One region of the Janthinobacterium sp. UMAB-60 genome, then DNA from elsewhere that is predicted to be linked to it. Evidence: predicted binding sites of a transcription regulator. Region 1 holds the regulator's gene; the other holds the start of a gene.
What was found. The regulator FNR, encoded in region 1, switches genes on or off when oxygen is low (the NO sensors DNR and NnrR bind a similar motif). The targets are predictions, from matches to a motif close to TTGATNNNNATCAA.

Region 1 (10,352 bases):
AAAGCTGGCACGGTGCTTGCTGTATGGGTAGATGTGACGCTTCAACGTGTTGCTTTATCCAAGTAAGAAGCTTTTAACTTCATTGAGAGGAACTACCATGCAAACATCGAAACTGTTCAATACCCTGGTCGCCGCTATCGTACTGTCGGGCGCCTCGATCACCGCTTCGCATGCCGCTGACTCCGCACCAAAAGCACAAGCTCCTGCTGGCACTGTCGTGGCCGCCAACGCCGCCGCCGCCGTCCCTGATGAAACCATCACTTCCTCGGCCAAGGCCGCCCTGAGCGCCGATGCGCAAGCCGCTACCCTGCCAGTCAAGGTAGCAACCCAGCAAGGTGTCGTCGTCCTGTCGGGCGATGTACCGAGCGCCGAAGCGGGTGACCGCATCGTGCAGATCGTCGCTTCCGTGAGCGGCGTGAAAGAAATCAAGAACGAGCTGAAAGTCAAAGCCGCCGGTTAATTCCTCGCGCTGTACTTTACTCCGGGTTGCCCTGTCTGCGGACAGGGCATTTTTTTGTGCCATTGTGTCCACAAGTCACGCCTGCTTCCAGGCAGGAAGCTCGGCGATAGGGTTAGAATAGCCAGCACTGGCGCCGCTCCCGGCGCTGTTTGTCATCCCCGGCACAGCATCTGTTGCAAGGCTGCGCCGCTACCAGGCTACCGCATGTCTTCTTTCTCTCCCGCTGCCCTGTTGCGCAATCTGAAACCCGATAATTTCACCCTCGCCCTGCTCGTCACCGTGGCGCTGGCCAGCTTTTTGCCCTGCACGGGCCAGACGGCCGTGGTCTTCGGCCATATCACCACCGTGGCCATCGGCGCCCTGTTCTTCCTGCATGGCGCCAAGCTGTCGCGCGAAGCCGTGGTGGCCGGCGTCATGCACTGGCGCCTGCATTTGCTGGTGCTGGCCAGCACGTTCATTTTGTTCCCCCTGCTGGGCCTGGCCCTGCGTCCGCTGGCGCTGACTTTCCTTACGCCCGATCTGTACGTGGGCATCCTGTTCTTGTGCGCGCTGCCATCGACCGTGCAATCGTCGATCGCCCTGACGGCCATGGCGCGCGGCAACGTGCCGGCCGCCATCTGCAGCGCCTCGGCCTCGAATTTCATCGGCATCTTCCTTGCCCCCATCCTGGTCGGCTTGCTGGTGGCGAAAGGCGCGGAAAGCAAGTCGTCGGTCGACGCTGTTTTATCGATTGTCATGCAATTGCTGCTGCCCTTCCTGGCTGGCCAATTCCTGCGCCGCTGGATCGGCCGCTGGGTCGACCGCCACAAGGCCATGCTGAAATTCGTCGACCAGGGTTCCATTTTGCTGGTGGTCTACACGGCCTTCAGCGAAGCCGTCAGCGAAGGCCTGTGGCACACGATCTCGGTGGAAACGCTGGTGGCCCTGGGCCTGTTCAGCATTTTGCTGCTGGCGCTGGTGCTGGGCCTGATGACATTCATCAGCCGCCGCCTGGGCTTTAGCAAGGAAGACGAGATCGCCATCGTCTTTTGCGGTTCGAAGAAAAGCCTGGCCAGTGGCGTGCCCATGGCCAAGGTCTTGTTTGCCACGCACTCGCTGGGCATGGTGATTCTGCCGCTGATGCTGTTCCACCAGATTCAGCTGATGATTTGCGCCGTGATTGCGCAGCGCTATGCGCGGCGCAAGGATGATCTTGTCAGTGAGAAAGTGGCTGCCTGAGGCTGCACGGGGCGTGCTTGAAGCAAGTTCAGCCGTCTTGACGTGTGCCGTGGCAGAACGCTATATATAAGTGTATATTACGGTCCTTGTTCACCGTTCACTTTACAAGGATACGATCATGCGCCTCACCTCCCTCGCCCAACTCCTCAGCGCCGCCCTGCTCGCTACCGCCGCCACCTCCGCCTTTGCCGGCGAAGTGGTGGTGTCGGCCGCGGCCAGCCTGACGAATGCGTTCAAGGATGCGGCGCAAAGCTATGAGGCGCAATATCCGGGCAGCAAGGTGTCCCTGAACTTCGCCGCTTCGGGCGTGCTGCTGCAACAGATCGTCAAGGGCGCGCCCGTGGACGTGTTTGCTTCGGCCGACCAGGAAACCATGGATGCGGCGCAAAAGCAGGGCCTGGTGCTGCCGGCCGACCGCCAGGATTTCGTCAGCAACAGCCTGGTGCTGATCGTGCCGCACGATAGCAAGCTGGGCATCAAGAGCCTGGCGGATCTGACGCACAAGGGCGTGACGCGCGTGGCCATCGCCAATCCGGCCAGCGTGCCCGTCGGCCGTTACTCCGAAGGCGCGCTGAAGAAGGCGAAGCTGTGGGACGCCGTGCAAGCGAAGGCCATCGGCACGCAGAACGTGCGCCAGTCGCTCGACTACGTGGCGCGCGGTGAAGTCGATGCGGGTTTTGTCTACGCCACCGACGCGGCCATCATGAAAGACAAGGTGAACGTGGTGCTGGACGTGCCATTGGACGCGCCCGTGCTGTACCCGATCGCCACCATCAAGGGCAGCGGCAATGCGGCCGAAGCGAAGCGCTTCGTCAGCTACCTGCAGACGGCGCCGGCGCAAGCCATCCTGGCCAAGTACGGCTTCAAGAAGCCCTGATTTTGAGGTAAGCGTCTGCATGGATATCGCCTGGACCGCGCTGGCCCTGTCGCTCAAAGTTGCGGCCTGGGCCACGGCGCTCAATTTGCTGCTCGGCATCGGTACGGGCTATCTGCTGGCGCGCACGCGTTTTCCGGGGCGCGAGCTGCTCGACGCCCTGTTGACCCTGCCGATGGTGATGCCGCCCACCGTGCTCGGCTATTACCTGCTGGTGCTGCTGGGCCGGCGCGGGACCCTGGGCATCTGGCTGCAGGACAACTTCGGCATCAACCTGATCTTCACGTGGCAGGGCGCCGTCATCGCTTCCACGGTGGTCGCTTTTCCCCTCGTCTTCAAGCCCGCGCGCGCCGCCTTCGAGGCGGTCGATGGCCAGCTGGAGCAGGCGGCCCGCGTGCTGGGCCTCCCGGAAATGGCGATTTTCTTCCGCGTCACCTTGCCGTTGGCCTGGCGCGGCATTCTCGCCGGCGTGCTGCTGGGATTCGTGCGCGCGCTCGGTGAATTCGGCGCCACCCTGATGGTGGCCGGCAGCATCCCCGGCAAGACGCAAACCCTGTCGGTGGCCGTGTATGAAGCCGTGCAGGCGGGCCAGGACGACGTGGCCAATACGCTGGTCGTGATCATCTCCCTTGTGTGCATCGTGGTGCTGCTGTCGGCCGGCCGCCTGGCCCCCGGGCGCATCGCGCACAAATGACGCTGATGATGACGCCCATGCAACTCGACCTCGACATTCGCGCCACCTTGCGCTCCGGTAAACGCCGTTTCGACATGCACGTGCAATGCACCTCGAACAGCCAGCGCATCGCCGTGTATGGCCCCTCCGGCGCCGGCAAGAGCATGACCCTGAAAGCCATTGCCGGACTGTTTACACCGGACGCGGGGCATATCCGCCTGAACGGCCGTACCCTGTTCGATTCGGCCGCCGGCATCAACCTGCCGCCGCAGCAGCGCAACGTCGCTTACCTGTTCCAGGATTACGCGCTGTTCCCGCACCTGACGGTACGCCAGAACGTGGGCTTCGGCCTGAGCCGCGGCTGGTTCAACCCGCGCGTGCGCGAAAAATTGCAGAAGGTCGAGCATTGGCTCGACGCATTCCACTTGCAGGAACTGGCGCACCAGTTTCCCGACGAGTTGTCCGGTGGCCAGCGCCAAAGGGTGGCGCTGGCGAGGGCGCTTGTGGCCGAGCCAAACGCGCTGCTGCTCGACGAACCGTTTGCCGCCCTCGATCCGGCCCTGCGTGTCAAAATGCGCCTGGAGCTGAGCCAGTGGCAGCAGCGCCTGGACGTGCCCATGATCCTGATCACACACGATCCGGAAGATGCGCGCATCCTCGGCGAGCATGTGCTGTACTTGCGCGATGGGCAGATCGATAACAGGGAAGAACACATGGCATTGGGTGAACGCATTGGATAAATCAGCGGCAGCGGAAATCGGCCTGCAAGGCTCGGTATGGATGACGGTGGGCGGAGAAAATCTGGGCGGCGCCGGGCGGGTGGAATTGCTGGGCGCCATCGCCGAGTGCGGCTCCATCACGCAGGCGGCCAAGCTCGTCAAGATGAGCTACAAGGCGGCCTGGGACGCCATCGACGCGATGAACAACCTGGCTGGCGAGCCGCTGGTCGAGCGCCTGACGGGCGGCAAGGGCGGCGGCGGCACGCGGCTGACGCAGCGTGGGCGCCAGCTGGTCGATAATTTCCGTATCATCGAGCGCGAGCATGCCCGCTACCTGCGCCAGTTGGGCAGCCAGGCGGAAGGCATCGCCGACGATCTTTTACTCATACGGAGAATGGCCATGAAAACCACGGCACGCAATCAATTCCTGGGCAAAGTTGTTGAACTGAAACAAGGTGCCGTCAACGATGAAGTGACCTTGGAATTGCCGGGTGGACAGCACATCGTTGCCATCGTCACGCAGGGCAGCAGCGCCAGCCTGGGCCTGGTGCCGGGCGCGGAAGCGTTTGCGCTGATCAAGGCGTCGTCCATCATCCTCGTGGCGGACAGCGCAGGGGCGCGCTTTTCCGCGCGCAACCAGCTGTCCGGGCTGGTGACGCGCGTGCAGACGGGTGCCGTCAACACGGAAGTGGTGCTGGACTTGCCGCGCGGCGGCACGATTGCCGCCATCATCACGAACCAGAGCAGCACCGACCTGGGCATTGCCATCGGCAGCAGCGTGACGGCGATATTTAAAGCGTCCAGCGTGATTCTGGGCGTGCCCGCGTAAATTGGGTAGGTCGGATTAGCGGCGGCACGCCGCGTAATCCGACAATATTGTTGGCGAATCATGTCGGATTACGCGCTTGCGCGCTAATCCGACCTACTCTTTTAATCCTTCAGCCTGGACAACCAATCGGCCGCCGCCGCCAGCGCCAGTTCCAGTTCCTGCGCCGTGTGCGCCAGCAGGCTTGGCACCTCGTCCAGGCGGCCCGCGTCGATGGCTTCCTCGGTGGCGAACGCGGCGCGGATCAGGCGTTTCGTGCCCAGGGTGCCGACGGAGCCGCGCACGCCGTGCAGGATGCGCGCCACGTCGCTGTGGCGGCCCGATTGCAACGCCGTTTCGGCGTCGCGCACGGGCGTCATGCCCTTGTTCAGCGCGTCTTCCACCATGCGCCGCAGCACGCCGCGCCCCTTGGCATCGCGGCCCATCACGCGCATCAGCGGCGCCATGGAAAATACTTCCTCATCGGCAAGGGGCACCGGCCCGGCCGTCTGCACGGGCGGGCGCTTCGGCAGGTGGCGCAGGATGACTTCCATCATCTCTTCCACCACCACGGGCTTGGCGATGAAATCGCTGATGCCGGCCGTCATGCAGCGCTCGCGTTCGGACGCCAGCACGCCGGCCGTCATGGCGATCACGGGCAAGTTCAAGCGCAGTTCCGTGCGGATGATGTGGGTGGCGCTGAAGCCGTCCATGACGGGCATCTGCATGTCCATCAGCACGATGTCGTAGCGCAGCGCTTCCGTGCGCAGCCGTTCCACGGCTTGCAAGCCGTCGCCCACCACATCGAGGGTGGCGCCCATGTGTTCGAGGATGCCGCGCGCCACGGCCTGGTTCAAATGATTGTCTTCCACCAGCAGGAAATGCACGCCGGCCAGCTCTGTGCCCAGCGGCTGGTGCAGGATGCGCTGTTCGCCGCCGTCGTTCTTGGCGATCAGCGCCTGGTGCAGGGCATCGAACAGGCTCGAACCCGTGATCGGCTTCATCAGCACGACATCGGCCTCGGCGGCGCTGGAGATTTCCTCCAGGTGGTTGCGGGCGAAGGCGTTGACCATCACCACGATGGGCTGGCGCTGGCCGCTGGCCGCCTGGCGGATGGCCTTGGCCGTGGCCAGGCCGTCCATGACGGGCATGTGCCAGTCGGCCAGCACCACGTCGTACGGCTGCTGCTGCGCCAGGCGTTCGCGGTACAGTTCGATGGCGGCAAAGCCGGAGTCCACTTCGTCGGCCAGCCAGCCCCAGGCCTCGATCAGTTTGACGATCAGTTCGCGCGTGGTGCGGTTATCGTCGGCCACCAGCAGGCGCAGCTGGCCCAGGGCCGGCGTGCGCCGCGTTTCGGCCGGCTGCGCCAGCATCTCGAACGGCACGCTGAACCAGAAGCGGCTGCCCTTGCCTTCGCTGCTGGCCACGGCGATATCGCCACCCATCATGTGGATCAACTGCTTGCTGATGGCCAGGCCCAGGCCCGTGCCGCCGAAGCGCCGCGTGATGCTCTGGTCGCCCTGTGAAAAGGCGGCAAACAGCTGCTGTTGCTGCAGGTCCGTCATGCCGATGCCCGTGTCGCGTACTTCGAAGCGCAACCAGGCGCGGCCGTTCTCTTTCTCGGTCAGGCTGACGGCCACCACCACTTCGCCGCTCTCGGTGAACTTGATGGCGTTGCCGGCCAGGTTGACGAGGATCTGCTGCAGGCGCTGGGCGTCGCCCACCAGGCGGCGCGGCACGTCGGGCTCGACGGCGATGGCCAGTTCCAGCTCCTTTTCACCCGCATTCATGGTCATCGTCGTGGCCAGCGTGTTCATGACCTCGTCGAGGTCGAATTCGACGGGCGACAATTCCATGCGGCGCGCCTCGATCTTCGAATAGTCGAGCACGTCGTTGAGGATGCCCAGCAGCGACTGGCCCGCCACGCGCACCATGGTCAGATACTTGCGCTGTTCCGTATCGAGCCTGGTATTGCCCAGCAAATACACCATGCCCAGCACGGCATTGAGGGGCGTGCGGATTTCATGGCTCATGTTGGCCACGAAATCGCTCTTCGCCCGGTTGGCCGCCTCGGCCCGGTCGCGCTCCTGTTCCAGTTCCGCCGCGCGCGATTCGAGTTCCTGCTGCAGGCGGTCGCGTTCGCTCATCAGGCCGTTGAACGCTTCCGTCAGTTCGCCGATTTCGTCGCGCTGCTGCACCGGCACGGGGGTGAAGCGGCTGCCGCTGGTGTGCAGCGCCCGCAGGGTATCGCGCAGGCGTACCAGCGGCGACAGCAGGCGCACGGTGACCCAGCCCAGAACGGCTGCGGCCAGCAGCGAGGCGAGGGTGCTCCACAGTACCAGCCGGTACAGCACGCCATCGAACGGTTCGAAGGCGTCGTCGAGGGGCAGCGAGGCGGCCAGCAGCCAGTTCACCGATTTCAGGCGCTTGAAGCTGTTGACGGCCGTGATGCCGCGGCTGTTGGTGCTGACCATGGTGCCTTCGCCATCGTTCTTCAGCAGCTGGGTCGTCGTCAGGTTGGCGTTCGGCTGGCGTGGCTGCAGCAAGCGGTCGGTATCGGGGTGCAGCACGTAACGCGGCACGGCGCCGCGCGTGAGGATGAAGTAATAGCCGCTCTTGCCGATCTTTTCCGAACGCAGGCGTCCCAGCAGGTTGTCCTTGTACAGGCGCAGCACGCCGATCACCACGCCGGCCACCTGGCCATCGGCCGTGAGCACGGGCGCGACCATCTGCACGATGGGCATGCCGCTCGATTTGCCCAGCATCGGCTCGGTGATCATGGGCTGGCGCGTGCGCAAGACGGTCTGGAAATACTCGCGCTCGGCCACGTTGATGCCGATGCGGCCCGTGACCAGCGGCATGTCGGCCACGACGGCGCCGTGCGCATCGAGCACCAGCACGTCGTCGAACAGCACCAGCATCGCGCGGCGCGAATAGTATTCGCGCAATTGGGCGGGCTGGCCGATCAGTTCCGGCGGCTGCTGCCTGGCCGTCAGCGTGACGATCTGCAGCAGCATGCCCAGCTTGTCGTCGAGTTCGGCAGCGGTGCGGGTGATCAGGGCAGATTGCTGGCTCAGCAGTACTCGGGTGAAGTCGGCGCGCATGTGCTGCAGCTGGATCATGGTGACCAGCGCGATCATGGCGATCGAGGTCAGGCTGGTGGCCAGCGCGACTTTTGCTTTGATGCCGAGTGGCTTCATGATTTCCTTTTCAGTACCGGGCGGCACAGGCGGCAGATAATGCTGTCAGGAATTTTCCTATCAATGCCCCAGCTTGGCAAGCGCCACCGCGCAAATTGCCCTCCCCGCATGGGCTTTTGACGATGTTGCCATATAATCAAAGTCAGAACGTCGTTTATTCAGCGGAACTGCGGTGAAATTGGCACACGGCAACCCTGTATGCAGTAAACTTGTTGTTGCATTTTCTAAAAGGTACCGACATGACTGAAGCGCTACTCACTCCCACCATGCCCACAGTGACCGTGGAAGCGTTGCGTGCGCGATGCTCGACCTGCAGCATGCATCAATTGTGCCTGCCAATGGGCCTCGATGTGGGCGACATGGACCGGCTGGACCAGATCATCGGCCGCCGCCGCAAGATCGTGCGCGGTGCCTCGCTGTTCCGCATCGGCGACTCGTTCCAGAACCTGTACGCGATCCGCCTGGGGCACTTCAAGACGTACCAGATCAATCCGGGCGGCGAAGAGCAGGTGACGGGTTTTCAGATGGCTGGCGAACTGCTGGGCATGGATGCCATCAGCGCCGACCGCCACCACTGTAATGCGGTGGCGCTGGAAGACAGCGAAGTGTGTGAAATTCCTTTTTCCAGCCTGGAACAATTGCTGGGCAATATGCCGACCCTGCTGCGCCATTTCCATCGCATGATGAGCCAGGAAATCACGCGCGAGCAAAGCGTCATGCTGTTGCTGGGCAATATGCAGGCGACCCAGCGTTTTGCCGCCTTTATCGTCAACCTGGCTTCGCGCTATGAAGCGCGCGGCTATTCGGCCAGCAAATTTCAGCTGCGCATGTCGCGCGAGGAAATCGGCAATTACCTGGGGCTGACCATCGAGAGCGTCAGCCGTTTATTGTCGAAATTCAAGAAGGAAGGCTGGCTGCGCGTCTCCAACCGCGAGATCGAGATCTTGCAGCCGGCCAAACTGAAGGCCATTACGGCCGGTACCGACGTCTGCAAATAAGGCTTACAGCTCTTCATCGGCGTGCAGCGCGATGCTGCGCTGCAGCGGCCAGGTCCAGATGCCGGACAGGCGCCACTCGCGTTTGTCGTTTTCCACCAGTACTTGCCAGCGGCTGCGTTCGAGCATCGGCAGCGCTACGGAAAAATTGCCGGCCGCATCGGGCTGCACCAGCAGCTTGATATCCTTTTCCGGCAGTGTCGCATGCGCCAGATGCAGCTGCAACGGACCCTGATAAGCCTTGCCGAAGCTGTGCACGGAACCACTGAGGCGCGCTGACGCCACATCATAGGACAGGCTGGTATCCATGGCCAGGTCGCTGGCGATCGTGTCGCGCCGCAAGTCCTGGTTGATCGCCTTGCCCTGCTTGTAATAATCACCCACCACCAGCGCATCGGGCTGCGTAAACGCGATATACGCCATGCAGCTGCCGACGACCACGGACAGGCCGGGACCGATCATCAGCAGCCAGGGCCAGCGATGCTTGTACCACGGTGCAACGGGAGGTTGCAGTTTCAGACTGTCGGACATTTTGTTCTCCTTGGGGGCGGACCCTGTGGGTCTGACCCCAGCTTTTGCTTCCGGGTTGAAAATCAAGTGACCCTAACGCATGATTGATGATACCCCTACGGCGAAATACCGGGGTCGGACCCAGAGGGTCCGACCCCGAATCAACATCACCGCGGCACGATGAAGACCGCGCTTTCACGCACATGCAGCGACGGGTCGTCCAGCGAGTGCAATTCGATCGCAATCTTGTTCGACCCCTTTTCTCCCACGCCGTGCGGCACGCGCAGGCGGATCGGCCAGCCCAGCGTTTCCGTCGGCTGCAAGGTCACCTCTTCGCGCGTCAGCAAGGTCAGGCCCGGCAAGCCGGAAGCGCTGATTTTGAAATGCTGGGTTTGCTCGGACGTGTTCATGATCTGCAGGCGGTAGACGTTTTCGATCATGCCGTCTTCCACTTCGCGTCCCATCGAACCGCGGTCGCGGATCACGTCCATTTTCAGGGGCGTGCGCAGGGCCAGCGAGGTACACACGGCGATGATGATCAGGGCCAGGATGGAAGTGTAGATCAAGACGCGCGGGCGCATGGCGCGCTGGCGTATCTGCTTCGAATTGAAGTTGTTTTCCATCGCATGGTCGGTACTGTAGCGTACCAGTCCCCGTGGCCGCTCGACCTTGTCCATCACGGTATTGCAGGCATCGACGCAGGCGGCGCAGCCGATGCATTCATACTGCAGGCCGTTGCGGATATCGATGCCGGTCGGACACACCTGCACGCACAGCGTGCAGTCGATGCAATCGCCGAGCTTGTCGTTGTTGCCGGCCTTCTTGCTGATGGCGCCACGCGGTTCGCCGCGCTTGGCATCGTAAGTGATGATCAGGGTGTCCTGGTCGAACATGGCGC
Region 2 (6,755 bases), on a different contig from region 1:
GCATCCCCGGACGCGGCGGGGCTGTCGCCAGCCTCGAAATCGCACACTGAATTTGCTTTTTAGAAATTTGTTACTCTGGACCAGCCTCAGTGAGCGTGTCGCAATGCTCAGCCCAGCCAGTGTTTGGGTAGGCCCTGGCTCGTCCGTCGACCTCCCTATAAAGAAAGAGTCCAATGAAAAAGCTGACCACCGCCTTTGGCGCGCCTGTCGTCGACAACCAGAACATCCAGACGGCCGGCCCCCGCGGCCCTGCCCTGCTGCAAGATGTATGGTTCCTGGAAAAGCTGGCCCACTTCGACCGCGAAGTCATCCCCGAGCGCCGCATGCATGCCAAGGGTTCCGGCGCGCACGGCACGTTTACCGTCACGCACGACATCACGCGCTACACGCGGGCGAAAATCTTTGGCGCAGTGGGCAAGCAAACACCGATGTTCGCGCGCTTTTCCACGGTGGCCGGCGAACGGGGCGCGGCGGACGCGGAACGCGATATCCGCGGCTTCGCCCTGAAGTTCTACACGGAAGAAGGCAACTGGGACCTGGTCGGCAACAATACGCCCGTGTTCTTCATGCGCGACCCGCTGAAATTCCCCGATCTGAACCACGCCATCAAGCGCGACCCGCGCACGGGCTTGCGCAGCGCCAACAGCAACTGGGACTTCTGGACCTCGCTGCCGGAAGCGCTGCACCAGGTGACGGTGGTGATGAGCGACCGGGGCTTGCCGCGCAGCTTCCGCCACATGCACGGCTTCGGCAGCCATACCTTCAGCTTCCTGAATGCGCAAAACGAGCGTTTCTGGGTCAAGTTCACCTTTAAAACCCAGCAAGGGATTGAAAACCTGACGGACGCCGAAGCCGAGGCGCTGGTGGGCAAGGACCGCGAAAGCTCGCACCGCGACCTGTACGACAGCATCGAAAACAAGGATTTCCCCCGCTGGACGCTGTACGTGCAGATCATGCCGGAAAAAGAGGCAGGCACGTATCACCTGAACCCGTTCGACCTGTCGAAAGTGTGGCCGCACGGCGACTATCCGCTGATCGAGGTGGGCGTGCTGGAACTGAACCGCAATGCCGACAACCACTTTGCCGAAGTGGAACAGGCGGCCTTCAACCCGGCCAACGTGGTGCCCGGCATCAGTTTTTCGCCGGACAAGATGCTGCAAGGCCGCTTGTTTTCGTATGGCGACGCGCAGCGCTACCGCCTCGGCGTCAACCACAGCCATATCCCCGTCAACGCGCCGAAGTGCCCGTTCCACAGCTATCACCGCGACGGCCAGATGCGCGTCGACGGCAACCAGGGCGGGACCCTGGGCTATGAACCGAACAGCGAGCAGGAATGGGCCGAGCAGCCCGATTTCCGCGAACCTCCACTGAGCATCGAGGGCGCGGCCGACCACTGGAACCACAGGGTCGACGAGGATTACTATTCGCAGCCGCGCGCCCTGTTCCTCCTGATGACTGAGGCACAGCAGCAAGCCTTGTTCGACAATACGGCGCGCGCCATCTCGGGTGCCTCGGAGCAAGTCAAGCAACGCCACATCGGCAACTGCACCCTGTGCGACCCCGCGTATGGCGCGGGCGTGGCCGAAGCGATAGCCCGCCTGAGCAAATAGCGTAAGTGCAAGCCTGGCAAGGAAGGCCCGCATGCGGGCTTTTCTTGCCTTTCATATACACCACCACGCCCTACCAGCGCTGGATATCGATCTGGCCCGTGATGCTCGTTTCCACCGGATAGCCATCGACCTGCGACGGCACGCGCCGCTTGACGGACGCATCGCGCAAATACACGACGAGGGCTTCGCCGCCGATGGCGGTCTGCCCCAGGCTGACGCCTTCGACGCCATCGATCGCCATCAGGGCCCGCTCGTTGCGCCGCTTTGCCGCTTCCAGCCGGCCGGGCGGCGGCGCGGCATGCGCGAAGCCCGCCACCGCGTGGCCACTGGCCTCGTCCGGCACATACGGCATGGCCGCATCCTCGAAGACGGCATAAGGCGCTGTTACAAATTTACTGTTTGACATGACACATCCTCCTGATGCTGCCCATGGCACGCGTGGAACAAGGAGGCACGGCAGCGCCTCTTGCCCGCCAGGCCATGCATGGCAGCCACACCTGACCCTATCATCATCGTGCAAAAAGTGGCGCAGTGCAAGCAAGCATCACGCCGCCGCGCCGTTTTCTGTGACCGTGCTCAAGTGTACAAATTGATGTCGAGCGCCACCACCACCCTGCGCATCTGGTTGGCAAACGTGATATTGCCGCCGCCGGCAAACAGCAGGCCGACGGGATTGCGCTGCTGGTTCCAGGTCCAGATGGACGAGCCGGAATCGCCGCCCGCGCTGAATGCTCCACTGACGCCCGTGATGGCGATCTGGTCCTGGAACAGCGCGATCCTGCCGCCGCCGTAATTGACGTTGATGGTGGCGCCCAGGCCCGTGATGCGGCCCTGCGTCAATTGCGTCGTGCGCCCGGATTTGCCGACCAGCATGCCCAGCGCGGGCGCCACCAGCGCATTGCTGATGCGGAAGTACGCTGGCACGCCGCCGCTCAGGTAGACCAGTTCGGGACGCACGCGGTCTGGCCAGGCCCAGCCGGTGGCGCAATCGACGAAGTTGACGCCGCCGCCGAAATTGATGGGCACGAAGCGCTCGAGCACGGCCACCTGGTCTTGCGGACAGCGCCCGCCATCGATGGGGCCAGGCTGCACGATGCAGTCGTTGAACACGCCGCCGTTGGAATTGGCCAGCACATGATTATTGCTAAGAATCATCAAACGGCTGTTGCGCGGCGCGCTGCGCCCCACGGCCAGGCAGCCGATGGTGCCGGCCGTGATGCGGAAATGCCCGACCGACACGCCGCCCGGCGCCGGACGCAAGCGGAAACGGTGCGGTTGCGCGTCGATCACGCCCGTGACGACGATATTCACGGGCACCCGGTCGCTGGCCACGGCGCGCACGCCCATGGCCCCCACGATGGCGGCCTTGGCGCGATCGACGGACGTCGGTTCGGCCACGTACAGGGTCAGGGCCGGCAAGCCCGGTTCGCCGGACGAGCTGTCGCTGGCGCCCTCGCCCAGGCCGATGGACACGCCCTGGATATTGCCGCCGTCGCTGAAGGCATCGGCGGCGCGCACGCCGGCCGCCTGAGCCAGGCCCTGGCGCATGCCGTCTTCGATGCTGCGCTTGATTTCCAGCAATTCCATGCTGACGCCGCTCAAGGCGTCGGGCACGTCCGCGACGGACGCGCTCTCGATCATATTGTCGTCTGCGCCGGGGGCGGCGAATTGGCCGATGGCCTCTTCATCGTCCGCGCTTTGCCCCCTGCCGCTGCTGCCGGGCGGGGTGCTGAAACCGTTCTCATTGCCGATCATCATGTTCTCCTCGTGGGTCGCTCTGAATATCCAGTGTGGACGGGCCGCGCCGGCCGGTATTGATCTGGATTGAACTGTGCAGGCGTGTGGCTGCGCTGCGCCAAAGGGGCCAAAGGAGGGCAAAAATAGTTCCCTCGCCAAGGTTGAGCGAGATCAGGCGTGCGGGCAGAGGCGCCGCCGTATACTGGATCGACAGGCTGGAACCGGGCCTGCGCCACGGCAGCAACGCTAGCAACGGCAGCAACGGTATGAATGGGAAAACAATGACGAGCCCTGGTATGACACGCCACGACGACGCGCCTGCGGGCGAGCAAGCAGGCCAGCATGCCGGTTTTGTCCACGGCATGGCGGCTTGGGCGGAAAAACACCGCATCAGTCCCTGGCGCGGCAGTTTTGCCGAGTTTATCGAGCAAATCCTGCCCGGCCGCGCGGCCCTGCTGACGCGCAGCGCGCACCAGTACCTGTGGGACATGATGCGCTGGAACGGCCAGACCGATGACAGCGGGCGCTTCCGCTGCCGCCTGTTCGACGACGAGCTGTTCGGCATCGACGAGGCGATCGACCGGGTCGCCGCCTACTTCAAGGCGGCGGCCGCCGGCTCCGAGGTGGGCCGGCGCATGCTTCTGCTGCTGGGCCCGCCATCGGGCGGCAAGTCGACCCTGGTGATCCTGCTCAAGCGGGGGCTGGAAGAATACAGCCATAGCAGCGAAGGCGCCTTGTACGGCATCGCCGGCTGTCCCGTGCACGAATCGCCGCTGCACCTGGTGCCGCACAGCATGCGCGCCGACTTTCGCGCCAGCTATGACGCCGAGCTGCATGGCGAACTGTGTCCCCATTGCCGCGCCCGCCTGGAAGAACAGTACGCGGGCGATTTCCTGCGCATGCCCGTCGAACGCATCCACCTGTCCGAGGCGGGCCGCTGCGGCATCGGCACGTATGCGCCGCACGACCCCACCACGGCCGACCTGGCCGACCTGGTCGGTTCCGTCGACCTGTCGAAAGTGGCGCAGTACGGCGACGAAGGCGATCCGCGCGCCTGGTCCTGGTCCGGCGCCGTGTATGCGGCCAGCCGCGGCATGCTGGAAATGATCGAAATCCTCAAGGTCAAGCGCGAATTCCTGTATTTACTACTCACCCTGACGCAGGAAAAAAATGTCAAGGTGTCGCGCTTTCCCCTGATTTACCTCGACGAAACCATCCTCGCGCACACGAATCTGGCCGAGTTTCGCAAATTCCTGCAAGAAAGTGAAAACGAGGCACTGCTCGACCGCATGGTCATCGTGCAAGTGCCGTACACACTCAATTACCGCGAAGAAGCGCGCATTTACCGCAAGCTGATCCTGGCGGCCACGCCCGCCTTCCGCGACGTGCACCTCGATCCGCACGTGCTGCATGCTGCGGCCGTGTTCGCCATCCTCAGCCGCCTGCCCGAAGGCGAGGCCAAGGAAGCCGAGCTGATCAAGAAGCTGCGCGTGTATGCGGACGAAGACGTCGACGACTTGCAGCATGCCGACATCCGCCGCTTGCGCGAGCGCGACAAGGCACCCGACGAAGGCTTGTCGGGCGTGTCGCCCCGTTTCGTCATCAATGCCCTGTCGCACGCCATCATTTCCGCCCAGCGCAACAGTCTCTCCACCATGGACGTGCTGCTGGCCCTGAAGGATGGCATCGAAAGCGATGCGCGCATCGAACCGCGGCGCAAGCGCCAGTGGGTCGATTACCTGGTGCTCACGCGCAAGGACTTCTATAACCGCTGGGTCAAGGCCGACGTGCACAAGGCCTTGTTCGTGTCGTTCGAGCAAGAAGCGCAGGACTTGCTGAACAAATATCTCGATGAAGTCGAAGCCATGCTCGACAACCGCCAGATCCGCGACCCCATCACCAGCGAAGAGCGCCGTCCCGACGAGCGCTTCCTGCGCGCCGTGGAAGAAAAAATCCATATCAGCGACGCGGGCAAGCAGTCGTTCCGCCAGGAAGTGGTGCGCAAGGCCATGAGCGCCTTCAAGCGGGGCGAGCCCTTTGGCCTGGGTAGCCACGCGCAATTGCACGATGCCATCCAGCAATATCTGTTCGAGCAGCGGCGCGACGTGCTGCGCCTGGTCGGTTCGGCCAAGCGCCCCGACGATGACGTGCGGGCCAGGATCTCCGCCGTCGAGCAGCGCCTGGTGGACGAATACGGCTATGACGCCCATAGCGCGCGCGAAGCGCTCAACTACGTGACCACCTTGCTGGCGCAGGAATAACCATGGCCGCCACGACTTCGCCAGTGTCCACCGCGCCGGCCCTGGCCCGGCCCTGGTACGGCTTGTTCTCGCGCGGCGCGCGCGACTGGCTGCGCCACAACCAGAAAGTACGCGACGCCGTGCAGGCGCACTTGCCCGAGCTGATCGCCACGCCTGACCTGATCGGCGGACCGCAGCAGCGCACGGTGCAAGTGCCCATGCGCCTGCTCGAACACGCGCGTTTCCGCCTGGCGCCCGCGCGCAACAGCGTGGGCGCGGGCCAGGGTGACGGCCAGCCCGGCGATATCCTGCGCGCGGCCCATCCCGCCGCCACGGGCGGTGCCGGAACGCCAGGCGAAGGCGGCGATGGCGAGGGGACGGTGCGCCTGCTGCTGGAGTTTCCCATCGACGACATCCTCGACTGGCTGTGGGACGCCTTCGAGTTGCCGCACCTGAAGCCGCGCCACCTGGGCGCGATCGACGACGTGCGGCTGGTCCGCAGCGGCCTGGACCGGCATGGCGCCCGCTCGCGCCTGGACCGGCGCCGCACCGTCAAGGAAGCGATCAAGCGGCGTGCCCTGCAAGCGCAGCCCGTGCCCTTCACCAATGATGACTTGCGTTACCGCCAGGTGCTGGCCCAGCCCCGGCCCAGCACGAATGCCGTCGTGTTTTTCGTGCTAGACGTGTCGGCCAGCATGGCGCAAGCCGAGCGCAAATTGGCCAAGTCCTTCTTTTTCTTTGCCTTGCAGGGCTTGCGGCGCAGGTATGCGCGCGTGGAAACGCGCTTCATCGCCCATACGACGCGCGCCTGGGAATTTTCCGAAGCCGAATTCTTCCAGGTCAATGGCATGGGCGGCACCATGGCGTCCACCGCCTTTCGCCTGAGCCGCGAACTGCTGCAGGAACATTATGCGCCGGGGCGCTACAACGCCTATCTGTTCTATGCCTCCGATGGCGAAAATTTCAGCGAAGACCGGGCGGCCGCCAGCCTGGCCTTGGGCGAACTGGCCGCCTTGCTCAACTATATGGGCTATGTGGAAACCTTGCCCGGCGTGCCACGCAGCCTGGAAACGGAAATGCACAGCCTGTGCGCCGAGCAGGAACGGCGGGGCTTGCCCTTGCACAGCAGCATCCTCAGCAAGCCTGACGATGTGTGGGAAGCCATCCG

Region 2: K0F86_RS11340 (serine protein kinase) is a predicted target of FNR. The motif match lies at 3,425-3,438, and genes of this name have one in related genera.

The regions. Positions count from the first base shown of each region.
Region 1 is NZ_LT607485.1:351,025-361,376, forward strand. Features, by position in the region: gene K0F86_RS09560 (BON domain-containing protein) at 98-460, shown strand; gene K0F86_RS09565 (bile acid:sodium symporter family protein) at 665-1,678, shown strand; gene modA (molybdate ABC transporter substrate-binding protein) at 1,797-2,555, shown strand; gene modB (molybdate ABC transporter permease subunit) at 2,575-3,246, shown strand; gene K0F86_RS09580 (sulfate/molybdate ABC transporter ATP-binding protein) at 3,264-3,965, shown strand; gene K0F86_RS09585 (TOBE domain-containing protein) at 4,006-4,773, shown strand; gene K0F86_RS09590 (response regulator) at 4,875-7,949, opposite strand; gene fnr (fumarate/nitrate reduction transcriptional regulator Fnr) at 8,189-8,947, shown strand; gene K0F86_RS09600 (FixH family protein) at 8,951-9,475, opposite strand; gene ccoG (cytochrome c oxidase accessory protein CcoG) at 9,622-10,352, opposite strand, start outside.
Region 2 is NZ_LT607486.1:305,032-311,786, reverse strand. Features, by position in the region: gene K0F86_RS11355 (catalase) at 174-1,610, shown strand; gene K0F86_RS11350 (hypothetical protein) at 1,681-2,016, opposite strand; gene K0F86_RS11345 (S1 family peptidase) at 2,187-3,368, opposite strand; gene K0F86_RS11340 (serine protein kinase) at 3,644-5,608, shown strand; gene K0F86_RS11335 (DUF444 family protein) at 5,611-6,755, shown strand, end outside.